4 regions of the Rhizobium sp. 05L419 genome follow, and region 3 is predicted to be linked to each of the others. Evidence: predicted binding sites of a transcription regulator. Region 3 holds the regulator's gene; each other region holds the start of a gene.
The links. Region 3 encodes LexA, which represses DNA repair genes until DNA is damaged. Its sites were predicted from a motif close to TGTTCNNNNTGTGTTCNG; they were not measured.
Positions count from the first base shown of each region.

Region 1 (5,860 bases), on a different contig from region 3:
GACGTATGCAGATAGAACGGCGCCTTCTGGCCATCGGTGGTCAGTGCCTCTGTCGCAAACGCGTGAAGATGCGCCTCATTGCCTGGCGAGATTTGCAGCGTTGCCGTATCCACCTCGATGAAATCCTCGCGCGCGAAGTAGCCGCGCAGAGCCGCCTGGACGGCATTGCGTCCGATCAGGAAGGGACGGCGATCTGCATGGACGCTCGGCGTCCACCATGGAGACGCTTTGGTGATCGAGGGTTTCATTCAACGCTGTCCTCGCCGCATCGGCCAACGCGAGGGCTGGCTATTTGCCGGATTTTAGGTTAGTTGCGCCCCCAAAGAACAATTAATTGCGTCTCCGGGGCTATTTCGACAGTCCTCTACGACGCCAAAAGCCCAGTTACAAGGAAGTCTTATGGTCAAGGTCATCGCCTCTTCCATCCGCAAGGGAAACGTTATCGACGTGGATGGTAAGCTCTACGTCGTTCTTACCGCGCAGAACTTTCACCCGGGCAAAGGCACGCCGGTCACCCAGGTCGACATGCGCCGCATCGTCGATGGCGTCAAGGTCTCCGAGCGTTGGCGTACGACCGAGCAGGTCGAGCGCGCGTTCGTTGAAGACGTCAACCACCAGTTCCTCTATGAAGACGGCGAAGGCTTCCACTTCATGAACCCCGTCAGCTACGACCAGATCGTGGTCGACGTCGAAACCATGGGCGACCAGAAGGCCTATCTTCAGGAAGGCATGACCTGCATTCTGTCGATGCACGAAGGGATCGCGCTGGCTCTCGAACTGCCACGCCACGTGACGCTCGAGATTTCCGAGACCGAACCGGTCGTCAAGGGTCAGACAGCATCGTCCTCCTACAAGCCTGCAATGCTGTCGAACGGCGTACGCACCCTGGTGCCGCCACACATCAACGCCGGTACGCGCGTCGTCATCGCCACGGAAGACAATTCCTACGTCGAGCGTGCAAAAGACTGATCTTCAGGAAGTTCGTCATCTCGAAGGCCGTATCGCTCTCGATGCGGCCTTTTTGTTTGCCCGGATCCAGCAAGCGGCCATGCAAAAAGGCGCCGGGTAACCGACGCCTTTCGCTTTGACATAGGAAGACAGTACCCGGCTTATTTTCGCCGACTACCCACGCAATCTTAGCGCGGGCAACGCGCTTCGTAGCGGCGACCGTACCGGTCGCGGTAGACGCAGTAACCGCGGCGTTCGACCGACTGCCCGATAAGAGCGCCAGCGAGACCACCGGCTACAGCGCCGATTGCCGCACCACCCCAGCTGTGGCTGACTGCCCCGCCGATGATAGCGCCGCTGCCTGCGCCAATCGCAGTACCCTGTTCCGTCGCCGTGCAGGATGCGAGTGCACCGACCAGGGCACCAATGAGAACAATTTTCTTCATCATGACATTTCTCCCAGGTTTTTCGGGCGCTTAGATCCGCCCCATCAGTACAAGAATAATAATAATGACGAGCACTAGCCCCAAACCGCCAGAAGGTCCATAGCCCCACCCGCGGCTATAACCCCAATTTGGTAGGGCCCCGAGCAAAAGCAGAATAAGGATAATAAGCAGTATCGTTCCAAGCATATCCGGTGACCTCAGCGCAATGCGAGTTTGAATGAGCAAGAAACACGCCCATCAGATTTTTGTTCCGCTCGAATTTTCCATCCGCTCCATTAATTCGAACTCGCAGACCCACGGTCAGAATTCCAGCGCCACCGTAAACAGGCTCCTGCGTCCCTTTCGGCCATCCTGCTCTATGGTTAAAAAGTCATTCTCCTACAACATGTTGCCGTGAACAAACCCTGAAATCAAGGCAGTCGCCGATTCGTCTTCTGTTTGTTCCGCCTTTGATCGACACTTGAACGGAGTAGCCATACGCGTTCGTCCGACGACCGAACCGCGATAAGACATAAACTGCCGGCCCCGGCAGGAATTGGCGGCGGCCACACGCCAAGCGTGAATCTCCAGATTCAGCATCTAGTGCGAAAAAGTGATTCAAAATCAATAGTTAGCCGTGAACAAACACTGAATCAGCGGGAGTGAGCGATTCGTCTCTGATTCGTTCTCGCACTGTTCTGAATCGCCAAACGGGTATTCTGCAAGCTATTCGCGCAGCAGAAATCCACAAGTCAGCCCTTGCGTTTGGCCGAGCGGCTGTCCATGTGTTGTCTGCTTCAGTGAGGAGCTGAGTTTATCCCGAGGTCCCCCGCCTCATCAGCAGGACAATGACACTGACATCGCAGCCCATGATACAGAGCGGGCGCGGCGTMACCGCGGTGCTCGGTCCGACCAATACCGGCAAGACGCATTATGCCATCGAACGCATGGTCGCCCACGGCACCGGCGTGATCGGCCTGCCATTGCGCCTTCTCGCGCGCGAGGTCTACACGCGTGTCGTCGAGAAGGTCGGCGTGCACAACGTCGCTCTGGTTACGGGCGAGGAGAAGATATCGCCTCCCAATGCGCGGTTTTCGGTCTGCACCGTTGAAGCGATGCCGCGCGAGACGAAGGCCGCCTTCGTCGCCATCGACGAGGTCCAACTGGCAGGCGATCTGGAGCGTGGTCACATTTTCACCGACCGCATCCTCCACCTGCGCGGCCGCGACGAAACCCTTTTGCTGGGCGCTGGTACCATGCGCCCCATCCTCCAGCACCTCCTGCCGGGCGTGACCATCGTCGAACGGCCCCGGCTTTCCCACCTATTTTACGCCGGCCAGAAGAAGATCACCCGCCTGCCGCAGCGCACCGCCATCGTCGCGTTCTCCGCCGACGAGGTCTATGCCATCGCCGAGTTGATCCGCCGCCAGCGCGGCGGCGCGGCGGTCGTTCTCGGCGCGCTCAGTCCTCGAACGCGCAACGCCCAGGTCGCGCTCTATCAGGCCGGCGACGTCGAGTATCTTGTGGCGACCGATGCGATCGGCATGGGCCTCAATCTCGATGTCGATCACGTCGCCTTTGCGCAGGATCGAAAGTTCGACGGCTATCAATTCCGCAATCTCAATCCCGCCGAGCTGGGCCAGATCGCCGGGCGCGCCGGGCGTCATCTTCGCGATGGCACATTCGGCGTGACCGGCCAGGTCGAACCCTTCGACGAAGAGCTCGTCCAGCGCATCGAGGGCCATCAGTTCGACAACGTCAAGGTGCTGCAGTGGCGGACCAAGAACCTCGATTTCAAGTCCATCCAGACTTTGCGGGCGAGTCTTGAGACCAGTCCGCGCGTTTCCGGACTGACACGCGCTTTGCCGGCTGTTGATCAACAGGCGCTGGAACAGCTGTCGCGCTATCCCGAAATCATTGATCTTGCCAATACGCCGGCGCGGGTAGAAAAGCTGTGGGAAGCCTGCGCGCTGCCGGATTACCGACGTATTACACCGGCACAACATGCCGATCTTATCTCCACCCTCTTTTCCGATCTCGTGCGCTATGGCACGGTGAATGAGGACTTCCTTGCCGAGCAGGTACACCGCGCGGATCGAACGGACGGTGAAATTGACACGCTTTCGGCGCGAATCGCGCAGATAAGGACGTGGACCTATGTATCGAATCGGCCCAATTGGCTTGCCGATCCGACACACTGGCAGGAAAAGACGCGGGATATCGAGGATCGATTGTCCGATGCGTTACATGAAAGGTTGACGAAACGCTTTGTTGATCGCAGGACATCTGTGCTCATGAAGCGCCTGAGAGAGAATGCGATGCTGGAAGCTGAAATCAGTGTAAATGGCGATGTCTTCGTTGAAGGACATCATGTAGGGCAGTTGTCCGGATTCCGGTTCACGCCTGTATCGGGAGCGGACGGGCCGGACGCCAAGGCGGTTCAAACTGCTTCGCAAAAGGCGCTTGCTCTTGAATTCGAGGCGCGCGCAGCGCGTATTCACGCGGCCGGCAATGCCGATCTGGCCATCAGCGCGGACGGTTTGATCCGCTGGCTGGGCGATCCGGTTGCGCGACTGACGGGTAGCGATCACATTATGCGCCCGCGCGTCATCCTGCTCGCCGACGAGCAGCTGACGGGCAATGCGCGCGACCATGTGTCGGCGCGTGTCGAGCGCTTTGTGAACCACCACATAAGCACGGTCCTCAAACCGCTTGACGATCTGTCTCGCGCCGAGGACCTGCAGGGCCTTGCAAAGGGTCTCGCGTTCCAGCTGGTGGAGAACCTGGGCGTGCTCTTCCGCCGCGACGTGACAGAAGAGGTCAAGTCTCTCGATCAGGATGCCCGTGCATCGATGCGCCGCTACGGCGTTCGGTTCGGCGCCTATCACATCTTCGTTCCGGCCCTTCTGAAGCCGGCGCCGGCTGAACTCATCACGCTGCTCTGGGCTCTGAAAAACGACGGTCTGGAAAAGACCGGCTATGGCGATCTCATTCCAGTGTTGGCCGCCGGCCGGACCTCCGTCGTCACCGATCCCGGCTTCGAACGGATGTTCTACAAGCTTGCAGGTTTCCGGTTCCTCGGGAAACGGGCCGTTCGCATCGACATTCTGGAGCGCCTCGCCGACATCATCCGGCCGCTCCTGCAATGGAAGCCCGGTCAACCGAATCGTCCCGAAGGCGCCTATGACGGCCGCCGTTTCACGACGACGACCGCCATGCTTTCGATTCTCGGCGCGACGCTTGAGGACATGGAAGAAATCCTCAAGGGCCTCGGCTATCGCGCCGATGCCGTGAAGGCTGAAGAGGCTACAGCCTATCTCTCCGCGCAGAACGCGTCCGCTACCCCGGCAGTTGCCGAAACGACAGCCGACGAAAGCGCCGAGAAGGCTGATCACGACGATGCCGACAGCGCATCGGAAGAGACAACGACGGAAGCGCCAGCACCGGCATCCGAAACTGTTGCCACTGACGAGGTCGTTGAAGGTGCCGAGACGGAAGAGCCGAAGCCGGTTCTGCTGTGGCGCCTTGGAGGCCGCACCGACAACCAGCGCCAACCCCGTGGTCAAGGCGATCGCCGTGGCGGCCAGGCCCAGGGACAGGAACGTCCGGGCCAGGAGCGCCAGGACCGTGGCCAGGGGCATCGTCGCCAGGGTGGCGGCGAAGGCGGAGAAAACCGCGACGGCAACCGCCAGCATCGCGGCAAGGACGGCGCAAAGCCCAATCAGGGACGCGGCGGCGACCGCAACGAACAGCGCGGCGACCGTCAGGACCGCGGTGATCGCAAGGACCGGAACGACCGCAACAACAATCGCGGCGGTTCGCAGCCGCTGCGCTTCGAGGCAAAGCCACCGCGCAAGGAAAAGCCGATCGATCCGGATTCTCCGTTCGCCAAGCTCGCTGCCTTGAAGGAGCAGATGAAGAAGTAACCAATGGGCGGGGAGACACAGCCATCAACCGGTTCGCGCCAGCGTATCGACAAATGGCTGTTCTTCACGCGCATGGTCAAGTCGCGCTCGCTCGCACAAAGCCACATTCAATCCGGCCATGTGCGCATCAACGGTGATCGGGTCGCTCAGCCAAGCCACATGGTTAAACCCGGCGACAAGGTCGAGCTTTCGCTCGACCGGCGCGATGTCGTCCTGATCGTTAAGTCAGGTGGAGAGCGACGCGGACCTTTCGAGGAGGCACGGCTCCTCTATGACGATCTCACACCGGCTCCCGATGAGACAAAACGCCTCACGGCTTTCGACCAGGCTGCCCGTTCGGCAGGCACTGGCCGACCGACGAAAAAGGAACGGCGCGCAATCGACAGGCTGATGTCGGAGGAAGATTAGAAAAGTCTCTCCAAACCAAGTGTTTTTACGATCGGTTTATTCTTGAAATCCGCCACCAAAGCCGATACTTCACACACAACTTGCCGGATTGCGTGACGGCCTCCCAAGCCTCTCAATGCGACCCTCCGGCTAGGGAAAGGCGCGACGTTCCGG
Region 1 covers NZ_JBFTOF010000004.1:87,958-93,817, reverse strand. Annotated here, with positions in the region: gene epmA (EF-P lysine aminoacylase EpmA) at 1-248, opposite strand, end outside; gene efp (elongation factor P) at 400-969, shown strand; gene AC1DMK_RS06480 (YMGG-like glycine zipper-containing protein) at 1,137-1,397, opposite strand; gene AC1DMK_RS06475 (DUF3309 family protein) at 1,425-1,580, opposite strand; gene AC1DMK_RS06470 (helicase-related protein) at 2,222-5,299, shown strand; gene AC1DMK_RS06465 (RNA-binding S4 domain-containing protein) at 5,303-5,707, shown strand.
Region 1: AC1DMK_RS06470 (helicase-related protein) is a predicted target of LexA. The motif match lies at 2,057-2,074, and genes of this name have one in related genera.

Region 2 (5,860 bases), 200 kb from region 3:
AGGCGGAAATCGTCTCCCACCGGCTGATGCTGCGCGCCGGCATGATCCGGCAGCAGTCGCAGGGTATTTATTCCTGGCTGCCCCTGGGCAAGCGCGTCCTTGACAAGGTGAACAACATCATTCGCGAGGAGCAGAACCGCTCGGGCGCGATCGAGCTCTCCATGCCGACGCTGCAGTCCGCCGAACTCTGGCAGGAGAGCGGCCGCTACGATGCATACGGCAAAGAAATGCTGCGCATCAAGGATCGTCAGGATCGTCCGATGCTGTACGGACCGACGAACGAGGAAATGGTAACGGATATCTTCCGTTCCTACGTCAAGTCCTACAAGGACCTGCCGATGAACCTCTATCACATCCAGCTGAAGTTCCGCGACGAGATCCGTCCGCGTTTCGGCACCATGCGCTCGCGCGAGTTCATGATGAAGGACGCCTATTCCTTCGATCTGACGCGCGAAGGCGCCGAGCATTCCTACAAGAAGATGTTCGCTGCATACCTGCGCACATTCGATCGTCTCGGGCTGCGTGCCATTCCCATGCGGGCCGACACCGGTCCCATCGGAGGCGATCTCAGCCACGAATTCATCATTCTTGCGGACACCGGCGAATCCGAAGTCTATTGCCACAGGGATTTTGTCAATTTTGATACTCCTGCGGTCGATACCGATTTCGACGATGTTGCGGGGCTGAAGGCGATCTTCGACAAGTGGACTTCGGTCTACGCAGCCACCTCCGAGATGCACGACGAAGCTGCGTTCAACGCAATTCCCGAAACCGAGCGCCTTTCAGCTCGCGGTATCGAAGTCGGCCACATCTTCTACTTCGGCACGAAATACTCCGAGCCGATGGGTGCGAAAGTGCAGGGGCCGGACGGCAAGGAACACGCCGTTCACATGGGTTCCTACGGTATCGGCCCGACACGCCTTGTTCCCGCCATCATCGAAGCCTCGCATGACGAGAACGGAATCATCTGGCCCGCGGCGGTGGCGCCGTTCGATGCGGTCGTGATCAATATGAAGGCGGGCGATGCTGCCTGCGACGCTGCCTGCGAGAAGATCTACGCCGTGCTTTCGAAGGCCGGTAAGGACGTTCTCTACGACGACACGGATGATCGCGCCGGAACCAAATTCGCGACCGCCGATCTGATCGGCGTTCCGCTCCAGATCATTGCCGGTCCGCGTGCGGTCGCGAACGGCGAAGTAGAAGTCAAAGACCGCAAGACCGGCGCCCGCGAAACGATGACCATCGACGCGGCGATCAACAAGCTCTTAGGCTAAGGAAGCGGGAGGCAAAATGGCAGACGCAGCGGTGAGCCGGCGGGGTTCTGAATCCGGCTCGGCTCCGGCCAGCCGGCCATTTTCCGCCTTCGAACGACTTGTGGCCTGGCGCTATCTGCGCGCGCGCCGCAAGGAAGCGTTCATTTCGGTCATCGCCGGCTTTTCCTTTATCGGGATCATGCTTGGCGTTGCCACCCTGATCATCGTCATGGCCGTCATGAATGGCTTTCGAACGGAATTGATTTCCCGTATTCTGGGCATCAACGGTCACATGATCGTGCAGCCGGTGGATGGGCCGTTCACAGACTATGCTGCCCTGACCGACCGGTTCGCCGCGGTCCCCGGCATCAAGCTGGCGCTGCCGCTTGTCGAGGGCCAGACGCTCGCATCGGGGGCAGGTGGGGCTGGCACGGGCGCGCTGGTGCGCGGTATTCGTGCGGAAGACCTCTCGAAGGTGAAAACGGTCTCCGACAATATCAAGTCGGGCGATCTTGTTGGCTTCGCGGCCGGGCAGGGCGTTCTTATTGGCTCGCGCATGGCCGACCAACTGGGGCTGCAGGCGGGTGATAATATCACATTGATATCACCGGAAGGTGACGTGACGCCGATGGGCATCAACCCACGCGTCAAATCCTACAAGGTCTCGGGTATATTCGAGATCGGCATGTCGGAATATGATGCGACCATCATCTATATGCCGCTCGAGGAAGCCCAGCTCTATTTCAATGCCGAAGGGCTGGTGCAATCCATCGAGCTCTTTGTAGACAATCCAGATGACATTGATGCTCTGCGCCCAAAGGTCGAAGCGGCGGCCGGACGGCAGATCGCTGTCACAGATTGGCGCCAGCGCAACCAGACCTTCTTCTCCGCGCTTCAGGTCGAGCGCAACGTCATGTTCATGATCCTGACGCTGATCGTCCTCGTGGCTGCGCTGAACATCATTTCCGGTCTCATCATGCTGGTAAAGGACAAGGGCAGCGATATTGCCATCCTGCGCACCATGGGTGCTAGCTCCGGGGCCATCATGCGTATCTTTTTCATGACCGGCGCGGCGATCGGCATCGTCGGGACGCTGGCAGGCGTGCTGCTTGGCGTCGTCGTCTGCGTCAACATCGAAAAGATCCGCGGGTTCTTCTCCTGGATCTCGGGAACCGTTCTTTTCGATCCGCAGCTCTATTTCCTCAGCCAGTTGCCCGCTGAAATGAATCTCGGCGAAACGATCTCGGTTGTGGTCATGGCGCTGACGCTCTCCTTCATCGCAACGATCTTCCCGGCATGGCGCGCCTCCAAGCTCGATCCCGTCCAGGCCCTGCGCTACGAATAAGGAATGCTCATTTCATGAAGCGGAATACCGTTCTCAAGCTTTCCGGCGTTGAGCGCCAGTACGGCCAGGGAGAGACTGTGCTCTCGATCCTCAAGGGGGCCGATTTCACGCTCAACAGTGGTGAGATCGTCGCGCTCGTCGCTCCCTCCGGGACGGGAAAGTCGACGCTGCTGCATCTTGCCGGCCTGCTGGAGCATCCCGACGCGGGAGAGGTCAGCATCAACGGTCACCCGTGCAACGGTCTGTCCGACGACAAACGCACGGCGATCCGCCGCGGGGAAATCGGTTTCGTCTACCAGTTCCATCATCTGCTGCCGGAGTTTTCAGCGATTGAGAACATCATGATGCCGCAGATGATCGCTGGGTTGCCGCGCGGCGAGGCAAAAGAACGGGCCGCTCAACTGCTAGACTATATGCGGATCGGCCATCGCGGTGCGCATCGTCCCGGTGAGCTTTCCGGTGGCGAGCAGCAGCGCGTGGCGATTGCCCGCGCCGTCGCAAATGCGCCCAGCCTGCTGCTCGCCGATGAGCCGACAGGCAACCTCGATCCGGAAACGGCAAGCTACGTCTTCGAAGCGCTGGAAGCGCTGGTACGCCAGTCGGGTCTTGCGGCACTGATCGCGACGCACAATCATGAATTGGCCCGCCGCATGGATCGTCGTGTGACGATAGCCGACGGCAAGGTCGTAGATTTCTGACGATGCCACTCAGGGGATGATTAGACCACCGCGATAATCGAGTTCGTACGCCTTTCGCCCGTCGACCTCGATAAACTCGTGGCCGCGGAAATGCGCGCAGTCGCCGTCGCTGCGATCGACATAACGCCCGAGCGGATGGCTGAATTCCATGCCGCCCAGGAAGCGGCGATGTTCTGCGTACATTCGCGACAACGCCGCCGTGATCACGGTGCCTGCGGCGGTTGAATCCATCAGGTCCGGCTGGACGATCCGGCCGAAATAGTTCATTGCCCAAACCGGCTCTCCCTTCAGCCACGCGACCTCTTGCCCGGCAAAGTCAGTTCCGCCGAAATAGCTGTCGAGATAACGCCAGGGACCGCGCTCAAAGCCGATGTCGTGGGAACCGCTGCGGCTGGACGCTTGTCTGACGCCGCCTGCCACGTAGGTCTGCGACTTTGCTTCAACGATGAACGCATTGAGCTCTGTGAGATTCATGAACCCTCCTCGGGGGTGCCGTTCAAATCAATCGGTGCTGCCGCAGGCTTTCTGCCCGACGTCGTCGTCCCAATCCGCGACCGGGATCGTCTTGGCATCGACCTTCGAAGCCTTGCCATCCCGGGTGACCTTGCCCGTCAGCACGTTGTAGTCGCAGGCGCCAGTATTGTTGGTGTCCAGCGTGTCGTAGTGACTGAACGTGTATCCTGCGACGACGAACTGCTCGTTACGGTAGGCGAGGGTCAATGCCTGTTCCCAGCGATCGCGGCCGATCCCGGAATTCTGCGAATGCACGGCTATCGATCCGCTCGACAAAGCCTCGATCGATGGGTCCTGGCCGAACATGCCGTCCAGGCTTCCATTGCCCCAGACCTTCCCGGGCGCCTGTGTTGCCAGTGTCAACAGCGCGTGATCCTTGTCCCTCAGGTAGATATAAATGCCGATATCGTCGCCTTGCGCCGGCGATGCTACCAGGAGCGCGAGGTCTGCCTCGCCATCGTGATTCCAATCGCCAGTCGCTCCGCCGATGATTTTCGCCGGATCGATCTGTTCGGCCGCGGCAGAGCCGGCAGCAACGCACAGTGCAGTTAGGACAAATTTAAACATGCTTCTCTCCGTTCGATCCCGAACAGAAGAGCGGAAAAGATTCCTGTTGACAATAGAACAATAGCAGAACAAATTATAAACATAAGAGCACAGGAGAGCCAAATGACTGATATGATCCGTGATATCGCAGCATTCACCTCCATCGCAATGTTCGTTGCCAGCTTCTCGCTGATCTGCATGGCAATGTAGAATTCAGGGGACCGCATGGCTGCCATGCGGTCCTACCGCAGGACTGCGTCTGGACACCAACGCTGACAAGGCCGACAATGCCCCGATTCATCTGGTCGATTGGAAGGGCATGTTATGGCGGGTACGGAGCAGGACGGTTTCATCGGCGGAACGCCGGGGTTCGTTCACCTGCGTGTCCATTCGGCCTATTCGCTTCTTGAGGGCGCGCTGCCACTGAAGAAGATCCTCTACAAGGCATCAGCCGACAGCCAGCCGGCGATTGCCATCACCGACACCAACAACCTGTTCGTCGCCCTCGAGTTTGCACAGAAGGCGATGGATGACGGCCTGCAGCCGATCATCGGCTGTCAGGTCTCCATCGATATGGAAGACGGCCTCGAGACGGATCGGCGCGGCGGCCAGCAGGCACTCGTGAAACTGCCGTCGATCGTGCTGCTGTCGGCGACAGACGACGGATACGAGCGGCTCGTGGATCTGATCAGCCGTGCCTATCTCGGCGGCGAGGGCGGCGGGCAATCGGTTCACATCCGCTCCTCCTGGCTGGACGAGATCGGAACCGAAGGACTGATTGCGCTGACAGGCGCATCGACCGGGCCGATCGACATGGCGTTGAAGGACGGCCATATCGCGCAGGCCGAGGCACGGTTGCTGTCATTGAAGCGACACTTCGGCGACAGGCTCTATATCGAACTCCAGCGTCACGGCACCTATGACAAGCGTCATGAACAGAGGGTGATCGGACTCGCCTACGCGCACGACCTGCCGCTGGTCGCGACCAACGAGGCTTTTTTTCCGACGCGTGAGGACTACGACGCGCATGACGCGCTGATGGCCGTGGCTCACAATGCGATCGTGTCCGACGACAGCCGCTTTCGCCTGACGCCAGACCACTATCTGAAAAGCCGCGCCGAGATGGTGAAGCTGTTTGCCGATTTGCCCGAGGCTCTGGAAAACACGCTCGAGATCGCGCGTCGATGCTCCTTCGTCCTGAAAACCCGCAAACCGATCCTGCCGCGCTTTACCGGTGCGACTGCCGATCCGGAAGAGGCAGAGCGCGAGGAAGCGCTTGAGCTTCGCCGGCAGGCGGTCGAGGGGCTGGACAAGCGCCTTGGAACGCTCGGTATGTCAGCCGGGTACGAAGAGAAGGACTACCGCGAACGCCTCGAGTTCGAGCTGAGCGTCATCGAGCGCATGAAGTTCCCCGGCTACTTCCTGATCGTTGCGGACTTCATCAAGTGGGCAAAGCAACATGACATCCCCGTCGGTCCTGGCCGTGGTTCGGGTGCAGGGTCGCT
Region 2 covers NZ_JBFTOF010000001.1:363,231-369,090, reverse strand. Annotated here, with positions in the region: gene proS (proline--tRNA ligase) at 1-1,274, shown strand, start outside; gene AC1DMK_RS01910 (lipoprotein-releasing ABC transporter permease subunit) at 1,291-2,598, shown strand; gene AC1DMK_RS01905 (ABC transporter ATP-binding protein) at 2,613-3,296, shown strand; gene AC1DMK_RS01900 (DUF5680 domain-containing protein) at 3,306-3,770, opposite strand; gene AC1DMK_RS01895 (hypothetical protein) at 3,798-4,376, opposite strand; gene dnaE (DNA polymerase III subunit alpha) at 4,680-5,860, shown strand, end outside.
Region 2: dnaE (DNA polymerase III subunit alpha) is a predicted target of LexA. The motif match lies at 4,441-4,458, and genes of this name have one in related genera.

Region 3 (5,860 bases):
ATGTAGAGATGACAGAAACCGCCGATGAAGCCCATGCCGTAAAGCTGACCCGCCTTCTCCTCGAAGCGGCGGATGAGAAGCATCTCGCGATAGGCCTTCAGCTCCTCATCGCGATCGAAGTCGGCAATGGCACCTCCGTTCGATTCTTTGCGTGCAGGTTTCGCGCTGGTTTTGCGGCTGGAAACGGTCGCGTTTTTTCGCGGCGCCATTCAACCCTCCCTATGGGTTTATCGGTTCTTAGGTGGCGCGTACCATAGGGAAGAAATTTCGCCACAGCAATGCCATAAATGCATGGCTCATATTCTGCGTTAAATTATTGATAAATCTACACTTATTTCAATTAACCTGTATTTGGTTAATTCGAATAATGATTGAATATGACGACCTCGTCGGCACGCGAGAAATTCAGCTGCAGACGCGCTTTCTCGTCCAGCATATCTTTGTCCATCGAACCATCACTCAACAGCGCGACCTGATTTTCAAGATGCTCGCGCTTGCCCTTCAGAACCGCCAGCTCCCTCTCCCGCGCGACACGTTGGCGCTCGAACACTTCGGTTGCGCGCAGGCCGTAATCGCCATGGATGCAATGGTAGCCGAAATAGGAAAGAAAGGCGACCGCCATGGCCGGAACGACGAACCGGCCGATCTTTTTCTTCTTATGGTGCTTTGTCCACATACACGCATTCTCGAAACGCATTACCTTTGCGAGTGAGACTACCGATGAGAGATTAACCGTCCGTTGACTATGAACGTCGCACAACAAAAAACCCGCGCCGGACGGGCGCGGGTTCCAAATGTTTGAAATCAGACGGAATTAACCGCGGATGATCGAACGGCCGGCGTAGCGAGCCTGCGGGCCGAGCCCCTCTTCGATGCGGATCAGCTGGTTGTACTTTGCGAGGCGGTCCGAGCGCGACAGCGAGCCGGTCTTGATCTGACCGCAGTTGGTGGCAACCGCGAGATCGGCGATCGTCGAGTCTTCGGTTTCGCCCGAACGGTGCGACATGACGGCGGTGTAGGCTGCCTTGTGCGCGGTATTGACGGCGTCCAGCGTTTCCGTCAGCGAGCCGATCTGGTTGACCTTGACGAGAATCGAGTTGGCAACGCCCATGCGGATGCCGTCGCGCAGGCGCGCGGAGTTGGTGACGAAAAGATCGTCGCCGACCAGTTGAACCTTCTTGCCGGCCAGATCGGTCAGGGCCTTCCAGCCGTCCCAGTCGTCTTCCGCCATGCCATCCTCGATCGAGATGATCGGGTACTTGGCTGCGAGTTCTGCCAGGTATTCGGCCATGGCGCCCGGCTCAAGCGTCCGGCCTTCGCCTTCGAGAACGTACTTGCCGTCCTTGAAGAATTCGGTCGATGCGCAGTCGAGGCCAAGCGAGATGTCGTCGCCCGGCTTGTAGCCGGCCTTCTCGATCGACTTCATGATGAAATCGAGCGCCTCAGGCGCGCTCTTCAGGCCCGGTGCGAAGCCGCCTTCGTCGCCGACATTGGTGTTGTGGCCCTGCGCCGACAATTCCTTCTTGAGGACGTGGAAGACTTCCGAACCCATGCGGACCGCTTCGCGGATCGAATCGGCGCCGACTGGCAGGATCATGAACTCCTGGAAGTCGATCGGGTTGTCGGCATGCGCGCCGCCGTTGATGATGTTCATCATCGGGACCGGCAGCAGGTGCGCGCTGGCGCCGCCAACGTAGCGGTAGAGCGGCAGGCCGGAGGCTTCGGCTGCAGCCTTTGCGACGGCGAGCGAAACGCCGAGGATGGCGTTTGCGCCGAGGCGGGACTTGTTCGGCGTACCGTCCAGCTCGATCATCAGATTGTCGATCTGGATCTGGTTTTCGGCATCGATGCCGCCGATTGCGTCGAAGATTTCCGTGTTGACGGCCTCGACGGCCTTTTCGACACCCTTGCCGAGATAGCGCTTTCCGCCGTCGCGAACTTCGACGGCTTCGTGCGCGCCTGTCGAAGCGCCCGACGGAACCGCCGCTCGGCCCATGCTGCCATCTTCAAGATAGACGTCGACTTCGACGGTGGGGTTGCCACGGCTGTCGAGAATCTCGCGGGCGATAATATCGGTAATTGCGGTCATCGGCTCTTCCTGCTCGAGGGTGGATAAATCGTTTGAAATTCGTCTTAGTCGAAGACGCGCAAATTACAATCGCGGTTTGCGCGTCCTCAATGACGATCGTCGTGCGTGCCCTATTACACGATCATGTCAGTCTTTTGAACGTCAGTTCTTGGCGATCGCATCGAAGGCCAGCAGCTTTTCGAGAAGGCGCGGCATATCCTTGAGAAAGACCATGTTCGGACCGTCCGACGGCGCGTTGTCGGGATCTTCATGCGTCTCGACGAACACACCTGCAACGCCGACGGCAACGGCCGCGCGTGCCAGCGTTTCGACGAATTCGCGCTGGCCGCCGCTGGAGCCTCCCTGTCCGCCAGGCTGCTGGACCGAATGGGTCGCATCGAAAACCACAGGCGCGCCCATGGCCGCCATGATCGGCAGCGAACGCATATCGGAAACCAGCGTGTTGTAGCCGAAGGAGGCGCCGCGCTCGCATAGCAGAATGTTCGGATTGCCGGTCGAATTCAGCTTGTTGAGAACGTTCTTCATATCCCAGGGCGCCAGAAACTGCCCCTTCTTGACGTTGATCGCGCGGCCGGTCCTGGCGGCAGCGACCAAAAGATCCGTCTGGCGGCTGAGGAAAGCCGGTATCTGCAGAATATCTACAACGGTCGACACTTCGGCGCACTGCTCTTCCGTGTGGATGTCGGTCAGAACGGGAAAGCCGTATTCCTTCTTGAGATCGGCGAAGACTTCAAGCGCCGTCTGCAAGCCGATGCCGCGTTGTGCTGAAAGCGAGGTGCGGTTTGCCTTGTCGAAGGAGGACTTGTAGACCAGTCCGATGCCGAGCTTGTCGCAGAGTTCCTTGAGTACGCCGGCGACCATGAACGCATGATCGCGGCTCTCCATCTGACAGGGGCCGGCGATCAGGGACAGTTTGCCGCTATTCGAAAATACAACCGCGCCGGCACCCTCGCCAACTGCGACTTCGGAGTTTGTCTGGCTCATCACTTCTCCTCGAAGGCAAAGAGCGCGCCCTGCCCGGACGCTGCCTTTACCAGAATTCGATTGTTCTTGCGCGTGTAGGTGATCCCGTTAGCAGCCAAATGCGCTTCTGTCACGGCGAGATCGCCGACCTTGAACACGATGGCAACGCCGCGCAGGCCGCGATCGGTGCCGGGCGCGGCGAGATCGAAATAGGCATTCAGTCCATCCGGCGAAAGAATGCTGATGCGAACATTGGGCGTGGCAAGGCTAATGCCAAACGCTTCGTCCCGGACCAACGGCGCCGAAGAGGAAAAGCGCAGGAACAGGCCGAACGCCTTCGGGTCCGGCGCGGCGAGCACGATCTCGGCGATCCCGGTCACGCCGTTGGTATGCGTTTCCAGCGTCTTTCGGTCTGGAGGAAGTGCATTGATCCGCTGGCAGGTGAAGAGAAAGAAATCGGGTGCACGAAGGTCCGCGGCGAAGGCGAGCCTAAAAGCCGCGGTCGTCTCGGATCCATCGGGCATCTTCATCGGACGTTCAAACTGCAGCATCTCGCCGCCGCTTATCCTGTCGGCATGGAAACGGGCGTGGTCGCGATCGGCATCCGTCGTTGCCAGGACGACTGCCGAGAGGCCGTTCTCGCCGCACCGGAAGCGGAAGGCGCGATCGCGCGCTGTAAAGACGTTGCCCTTCTTGATCGACGCCTCATACGCATCCGCACTCGCGATTGCGAGCGGCTCGAGATATGTTTTGTCGGCGAAGAAGATGCAGGCGTTTTCTGTACCAAACGGGTGGCGCGCATCGGCCGCCACGGTGAAACCGAGCTTGCCAAGGCGTTCGCGCGCCAGGCCGACATTGGCGACAGGCAGGACAACATGGTCCAGCGGACGGGCTTCACTCATGGCAAATCCTCTTCCGAAATTCGCGAATGATGTGCGCTGGCTTGCACGACAATGCAAGAGGCCTCAGCGGCATACGTCGAATGAAGTGTAAAAACGCGACAAATCGGAGCCAAGTTTTACGAAAATTTAGGTACTTGCGGAACACATATGGAACATATAGTGTCTGTTCTGGCTTTGTTTCACGACTCTGGGGTTGACTTCGATGCTCACACGCAAGCAACAGGAACTTCTTTTATTCATTCACGAGCGAATGAAGGAGTCCGGTGTCCCCCCTTCCTTCGATGAAATGAAGGATGCGCTGAACCTTGCGTCGAAATCGGGCATCCACCGGCTGATTACGGCGCTCGAAGAGCGGGGGTTCATTCGCCGACTGCCCAATCGAGCCCGCGCACTCGAAGTCATCAAGCTCCCGGAAGCGTACAATCCGAGCCTTCAACCGCGACGTGGGTTCTCGCCGAGCGTCATCGAGGGCAGCCTCGGAAAGCCGCAGATGGTCGCGCCCGCCGCACCGAAGCCGGCTCCCAGTGCCGATAACGGCAATTCGGCCTCCGTGCCTGTCATGGGACGCATCGCAGCAGGTGTTCCGATTTCAGCCATCCAGAACAATACCCATGACATCGTGGTTCCAGCCGACATGCTTGGTTCGGGCGAACACTATGCGCTGGAGGTCAAGGGCGACTCCATGATCGATGCCGGTATCTTCGACGGCGACACTGTCATCATCCGCAACGGCAGCACAGCAAATCCGGGTGATATCGTCGTCGCGCTTGTCGATGACGAGGAGGCGACACTGAAGCGCTTTCGGCGCAAGGGTGCCTCGATCGCGCTCGAAGCCGCGAACCCCGCCTATGAAACGCGCATCTTCGGGCCTGACCGCGTCAAGGTGCAGGGCAAGCTTGTCGGCCTCATCCGCCGCTATCACTGATTGCCATCATGATGAAAGCGCGCTCGGCGGAGACGGCAAAGCCCGAAATGAGCCAATAGGCCGCAACGCCAGAAGCGCACCTGATGCTGCGATCTACTTTGCCGGATAGGCCTGCGCGAAGGCTGGGAAGAGCCCGGACGGCGACCGCAGCCCGACAAATCAGATGCCGGCCGAGAGCGCCATGTTCAGACCGGAAATCTCAACGATATGGGCGAGTGCGGACTGGCGTTGCGCCTCGGTCGTTTCCGGAGAGATGGCGCGTCGTTCATCTGTTACCAGCGATGCCGCAAAAGACACCTCTATCGCCCGGCAGGATTGATCGGATACGATCGCCGATGCCGCTCCTTAGCCGGTAGAGCCACTCCATTGCCTCATTCTGCGTAGAGAGAAACCATTGACGCCCTCCCCGTCGAAGTGGGCGGAGAAGGCAAGTCGTTCAGGCCTGGAAGTGCAGGCCCCGCCGGCGGCATCAGCCGGACGCGCCTTGTAAGCCAGGCACCGACTTCCAGCGGCGCGCAGCCGTGCGCGACCAGGGACACGTGCGTCGGCGCACGCCTCACCCTCGAAGCATTTGTCTCGGTCACGCCCACGATGTAGCGCCATCGGCCCTTGTCGTTCCCTTCCCGACGCTCGACGCGCCCAGTCAGCGTGGTCGTCACGACGGAATCCAGGATCACCGTTCCCGCGCGCCGGGTTTCCAGATGGGCTGCCGGCGACGATCACGCACAGCAAGCCGGCCAGAGCGGCTCGCCGGACGATCATGCGCCGGATCCCGGCCGCCAGCATGACCAAGAGCAGAACGACGAACCGTGCCGCGAGCCGCGTCGAAGCAACGTCGGAATCGAACTTGAACCACGCGACCGCGCCTGCTCCCAGAAAGACCGGCGAGATCAGGGGAGTACCGTCCGTGATCGAGTTCCTCGCCCAGCGCGAGGCTGCGCCCGGCGGCGTCATATCTGCGAGTGGCGCGTTCGGTTCTTG
Region 3 covers NZ_JBFTOF010000001.1:159,817-165,676, forward strand. Annotated here, with positions in the region: gene pdhA (pyruvate dehydrogenase (acetyl-transferring) E1 component subunit alpha) at 1-209, opposite strand, end outside; gene AC1DMK_RS00830 (FtsB family cell division protein) at 356-676, opposite strand; gene eno (phosphopyruvate hydratase) at 815-2,089, opposite strand; gene kdsA (3-deoxy-8-phosphooctulonate synthase) at 2,231-3,076, opposite strand; gene AC1DMK_RS00845 (VOC family protein) at 3,073-3,954, opposite strand; gene lexA (transcriptional repressor LexA) at 4,157-4,879, shown strand; gene AC1DMK_RS00855 (ComEC/Rec2 family competence protein) at 5,039-5,176, opposite strand.

Region 4 (5,860 bases), on a different contig from region 3:
CGGGTCGATCTCGCCGAGGGACATGATCGCGTCTACCGCGCGGATATCGACTATATCAGCTTGCACCGCCAGCGCATCGCAGCCGGCATGATGCCGGCCTGACGATCGCTCACTCGCCCTCCACGATCCCGGCCAGTTTCAACGGGCGAAATGTCATCCGGTGCAATGAGCACGGGCCATGCGTCTCGATGCCGGCGCGATGCTGTGTGGTTCCGTATCCGGCATGGGCGGCAAAGCCGTAGAGGGGAAAGATCCGGTCGGCACGTGCCATCATGCGGTCGCGCGTGACCTTGGCGATGATGGACGCGGCTGCGATCGAAACCGAACGCGCATCGCCCTTGACGACGGCCTGACCGGGGCAGTGGAGCCCCGGCGGAACATCGAGGCCATCCGTCAGCACGTAACTCGGCAGGATGGCCAGGCTGCAAATGGCACGTCGCATGGCATCGAGGCTCGCCTTGCGGATATCCGTTTCATCGATGCGCCTTGAACTCGACGATGCGATGGCGACGGTTGCCGTCGCCAGGATCTGATCGAACAACTCCTCCCGTTTCAGGGCCGAGAGCTGCTTGGAATCATTCAATCCTTCCGGAATACGCCTGGGGTCGAGAATGACCGCCGCGGCGACCACCGGCCCGGCCAGCGGCCCGCGCCCGGCTTCATCGGCACCAGCAACCGGCCAATGGCCGGCCTTTCGTGCCTTCAGCTCCAGCCGGAAATCGGGCACGAGCGGGACATCTTCGAAAAGCATAGGAGAATCGGGTGGCGTGCGACGTTTCATGCGGCTGAACTTCGCACGCCAACCCGATTTCCTGCAAGTCCCCGGATCAGGGCGGCGGGCCGAGGACTTGAGTGCGGACGGGCAGGGCAGCCATCCGCAAGCTGAATATCAAAGCAGCGACAACTGCACGCCGCTGCCATCCGGCGGAACGAACAGGTCGTCACGTAACGGCATGCTGCGACGGGTCATGCCCAGACGCTTTGTCGCCATTTCGAAACGGCGGGCGATCTGCCAGGCATAGGGTCCGGCTCCCTTCATCCGCTTGCCGAAATCGGCGTCGTAATCCTTGCCGCCCCGCATCGAGCGCACGAGGGCCATCACATGGCGATAGCGGTCGGGGTAATTCTGCAGCAGCCAGTCCCGAAAGAGCGGCGAAACCTCCAGTGGCAGGCGCAGAATGACATAGCCAGCCTCCTGCGCCCCGGCTGCCTTCGCTGAATCCAGGATGCGCTCCAGCTCGTGATCGTTGAGGGCCGGAATCATCGGCGCAGCGATCACCGATGTCGGAATGCCTGCCTCGCTCAACGCCCGGATCGCCTCCAGCCGTCGCGCCGGCGTCGAAGCCCTGGGCTCCATCGTGCGCGCCAGCTTGCGGTCGAGCGTCGTCACCGACAGCGAGACGCGCACCAGGTTTTTTGCGGCCATCCGATTGAGAATGTCGATATCCCGCAGGATCATCGCCGACTTGGTGACGATGGAAACAGGGTGGTTCGCCTTCTCGAGAACTTCGAGGATCTGACGCATGATACGCCATTCCTTCTCGATCGGCTGATAGGGGTCGGTGTTGGTGCCGATCGCGATCACGCGCGGCCTGTAGCCGGTTTTTGCCAGTTCGCGCTCCAGCAGCTTGGCAGTATCCGGCTTGGCAAAAAGCTTCGCCTCGAAGTCAAGGCCCGCAGAAAGCCCCATATATGCGTGAGTCGGCCGCGCAAAGCAGTAGATGCATCCATGTTCGCAACCGCGATAGGGATTGATCGAGCGATCGAAAGGAATGTCAGGCGATTCATTGCGCGTGATGGCCGTGCGCGGCTTCTCGATCTGCACCTCGGTCTTGAACGGCGGCAACTCTTCCAACGTCTGCCAGCCGTCATCCATGGCCTCGCGCCGCAGGGGTTCAAAGCGCCCGCTTGGGTTAAGGCCGGCCGCGCGGCCGCGGCGGCGGTCGATCTCGATCCGCAGGCCGGAAGAAACGATCATTGCGTCGGCAATATCTGCCGTATTGGCAGGCGTAAATGCGGCCTGCCCTGCAAGGGACTGTTCGTTCATCGGATTCTCCGTCGACGGATGGCTTTGCTTCCATCTGTTTGATGATTAAATTCCTATCGGCAAAATGAGAACAATGCAAGAACAAAATTGGGAAAGTGGCGCTGGCAAAGTTTTGTGCGACGCTCTATAAATAGGCAATGTTGACAGTAGTGCTCGAATGCCAGGATCAGGAACCTGAACTGGCGCAGACTTTATCGGTGTTGGTTGCAGGCGCGGTTGAAGGGCTTGTCAGCGACGTTGTGGTGTTGGACCACGGCTCGCGCGACGGTTCGTCGAAGGTTGCCGATGCGGCGGGTTGCCGCTTCCATTCTCAATGGGACATCAAGGACATACTGCGGTCGGCGCGGGGCGAGTGGCTGCTCTTCGTGGAACCCGGCGCGAGGCCGCAGACGGGGTGGATCGACGAGATTGCCGAATACGTCTCGCTCAACAAGCTGCCGGCGCGCTTCACTGCCTCGCGCGGCTACCGCCTGCCGTTCTACAAGAGGTTTGGACGCTCGAAGCCGCCGTTGGAACTGGGTCTGCTTTTGCCGAAAAACCACGCACTGGCGGCCGCGCGGAGCGGCATGCGCCTGTCGGAATTCGCCAAGGGCCAGAAGCTGCGCAGGCTCTCGAGCGAACTAATTCCCTCCTGGGTCGCGCGCTCGGCGCGATAGCAGCCGGCGCTCCGGTCGCTTGTCGCGCAAATAATGGCGCTCGATTCGATTTTGCGCTATAATTTGCGCATGGCGCCGCCCGAGCGCCTCGCTTCGCGACGGTCGACCATGGAATGCCGGCAGACGGCAGAACAGGTCAGCGGAAGTTCCCTCTTCTGCCGGTTTCCGGCAAAAGGAGGTGCGTCATGAAACGCAATATGATCCGCGGCCTGCTATCGGCCGTCGTATTGGCGGCATCGATGATCGCGCATCCGCATTCGGCAGCATCGCAGATGATGCGCAGTTGCGCAGGCCGATCCGAGGTCGTTCATTTCCTGGACACGAACTTTGCTGAGAAGCTGACGGCCGTGGGACTGATCAACGAGAACGCCATGCTCGAGGTCTACGCCGCGCAAAGCGGTACATGGACATTGCTCATCACGGATGTTCGCGGCGTGAGCTGCATTCTGCTGTCGGGGGATAGCTGGGATACCATGCCTGTCCTGCCGGGCATAGGAACATAGATCGCGAATGCTGCATGCGGTCGCCGAGGGCAGGCATCGCCTAGCGTGTCATTTGCCTGCGCCGCGCTTCAGATGCTCGTCAAGGCGCGGCATGATCTCCACAAAATTGCAGGGCATGTGGCGGTAGTCGAGCTGCGCTTTCAGAATGCCGTCCCAGGCATCCTTGCAGGCGCCGGGTGAGCCCGGCAACGCGAAGATGAAGGTGGCGTCGACAACGCCGGCTGTCGCCCGCGACTGGATGGTCGACGTGCCGATCTTGTCGTAGGAAATTCGGTGGAAGACCTGCGAGAACCCGTCCATCTTTTTCTCGAAAAGCGGCTCCAGGGCTTCGGGGGTGACATCGCGGCCGGTGAAGCCGGTTCCGCCGGTCGTGATCACCACGTCGATGTCATCGCGGATGGTCCAGGCCTTGACCTGCACGGCGATCGCCTGCTTCTCGTCGGGCACGATGGCGCGTTCGATCAACCTGTGGCCGGCATCCACGATCCTCGCCGCCAGAGTGTCGCCGGAGCGATCGTCGGCGGTCGTCCGCGTGTCCGAGACGGTGAGGACGGCAATGCCGACCGGAATGAAGGAGCGGTTTTCGTCAAGTCCTGCCATGGCCGTCTCCCGCCAGCGTTTCCGTCGCTTCGAAGTACCAGTCGGGACGCTCGCTGTGAAGCGCGCGCGCCGCGTCCTCCGCGGCAGCCACCGTCTCGAATATGCCGAAGCACGTTGCGCCGGAACCTGACATCCGCACGAATGCGGCGCCATGCTCCTTCAACATCCCCGAGATTTCGCCGATCTCCGGCAGCAGGGCACGGGCAGGCGGCTCGAGGTCGTTGCGCATGCCATTCAACGCGTCGAGCCAGGATGGCGCTGTCCCCGTTTCAAGCGGCGCGTTGTTCTTGGTCGCAAGTCTTCGGAAAACCTCGGGCGTCGACATGCCCTTCAGCGGGTTGGCGAGCACCATTGCAAACGCCGGCATGTCGCCGACCGCCTCGATCCGTTCGCCTATGCCGCGCGCGATCAGCGGCTTGCTCTCCAGGCACATCGGGACATCGGCGCCGAGGCGAACGGCAATCTCGTCGACGGTCTCAGGTGGCAGAGAGGTTCGCCACAGCCGCATGAGCCCGCGCAGAGCCGCGGCTGCATCCGCCGAACCGCCGCCAATGCCGGAGGCGACAGGCAGGTTCTTTTGCAGATGAATGCGGACTGGGCCGGCGGTTCCGCCCGCTCGAAGCACGGCGTCGCGCAGCGCATCGCGCGCCCTCAGCACCAGATTGGTGCCGCCGTCCTGTTTCAGCGTATCGCTGAAGCGCCCGGTCATGACGAACTCGTCGGACGGCGCCGGCGCAAGTTCCAGCCTGTCGCCGCGCCGGGTGAAGGTCACTAGCATCTCAAGCAGATGATAGCCGTCGCTTCTCTGGCCCGTCACATGGAGGGCCAGATTGATTTTTGCAAACGCGTCCTCGTGGATGATCGGGTCGCCGCCGATGCCCTTCTCAGGCATCGGTTATCAGGACTTCTTGTCCGCAGGCTTCGGATCGACAGGGGCTGGATCCGGCTGCTTCTTGTCCGCGGCCTTGGAATTCTCGCCCTTCACGGGCAAGCCGTTAGCGATTTTTTCCTTGATCTTGGGAATCTCGGCTGCTTCCGGCTCCGAGGCCAGCGCCCGGTTCCATTGGTAGACGGCTTCCAGCTTGCGCCCGACGCGCCAATAGGCGTCGCCCAGGTGGTCGTTGATCGTTGCGTCGCCAGCCTTAATTTGGGCGGCCCTTTCGAGCTCGTCCACGGCATCGTCGAACTTGTTGAGGCGGAAGTAGGCCCAGCCGAGAGAATCGATGATGTAGCCGTCGTCGGGGCGCAGATCGACAGCCTTCTTGATCATGGCCAGCCCCTCGTCGAGGTTCCGGTTCATGTCGATCCAGGAGTAGCCGAGATAGTTCAGCACCTGCGGCTGGTTGGGGTTGAGCTCCAGTGCCTTGCGGAAGCTCGGCTCGGCCTTGTCCCACTGCTTCAGGCGCTCGTAGGCAATGCCGCGCTGGAAGAAGACCGTCCAGGTGTTCTTGCCCGGCAACGGTCCGATGATCTCGACGGCCTTGTCGTAGTTCTCGGCCATCGCCGCATAGTCCTTGGCGTCGGACAGGACGCTGCCATAGGCGAGATAGCTGCGGATATCCTTGGGGTCGGAGGCAATCAGGCCCTGCAGGTGCTTGCGGGCTTCCTCTACCTTGCCGCCCTCGGCCAGCGCCAGACCGAGCTGCAGCTCGGAGATGCGGCTCATCGGCGAATTGTCCGGAACCTGCTTGTAGATGGCGATGGCACGATCCAGCTGGTTCTGCTTTTCGGCAATGCCACCAAGCATCACGAGAGCGTCTGCGCTGTCCGGATCGAGGCTCTTGGCGATCTGCAGATAGAGCGAGACGATGTCTTCCGCTCCGTCGCGATTGAGTGCGCCGGCAAAGGAGAACAGCACGCCGGCCGCACCCTGCTTGGCGGTTTCAACCTGCTGCTGCTGCTGCTTCTCGTCGCTCGTAATGCTCTGGCGCAGTGCGTTGAGAGGCGCGTAGTTCGGCAGCAGATTGTCGCCGACGGAGATCGTGTCGAGCGCCTTCTGCTTGTTGCCCTGCGAAGCCTCGAGGCGTGCCAGGGCGATGACCGCGCGCATGAAC
Region 4 covers NZ_JBFTOF010000011.1:1,109-6,968, forward strand. Annotated here, with positions in the region: gene AC1DMK_RS15550 (phosphotransferase) at 1-102, shown strand, start outside; gene AC1DMK_RS15555 (ribonuclease HII) at 110-781, opposite strand; gene AC1DMK_RS15560 (PA0069 family radical SAM protein) at 890-2,047, opposite strand; gene AC1DMK_RS15565 (glycosyltransferase family protein) at 2,185-2,703, shown strand; gene AC1DMK_RS15570 (hypothetical protein) at 2,889-3,206, shown strand; gene moaB (molybdenum cofactor biosynthesis protein B) at 3,255-3,806, opposite strand; gene AC1DMK_RS15580 (4-(cytidine 5'-diphospho)-2-C-methyl-D-erythritol kinase) at 3,793-4,698, opposite strand; gene AC1DMK_RS15585 (tetratricopeptide repeat protein) at 4,705-5,860, opposite strand, start outside.
Region 4: AC1DMK_RS15560 (PA0069 family radical SAM protein) is a predicted target of LexA. The motif match lies at 2,114-2,131, and genes of this name have one in related genera.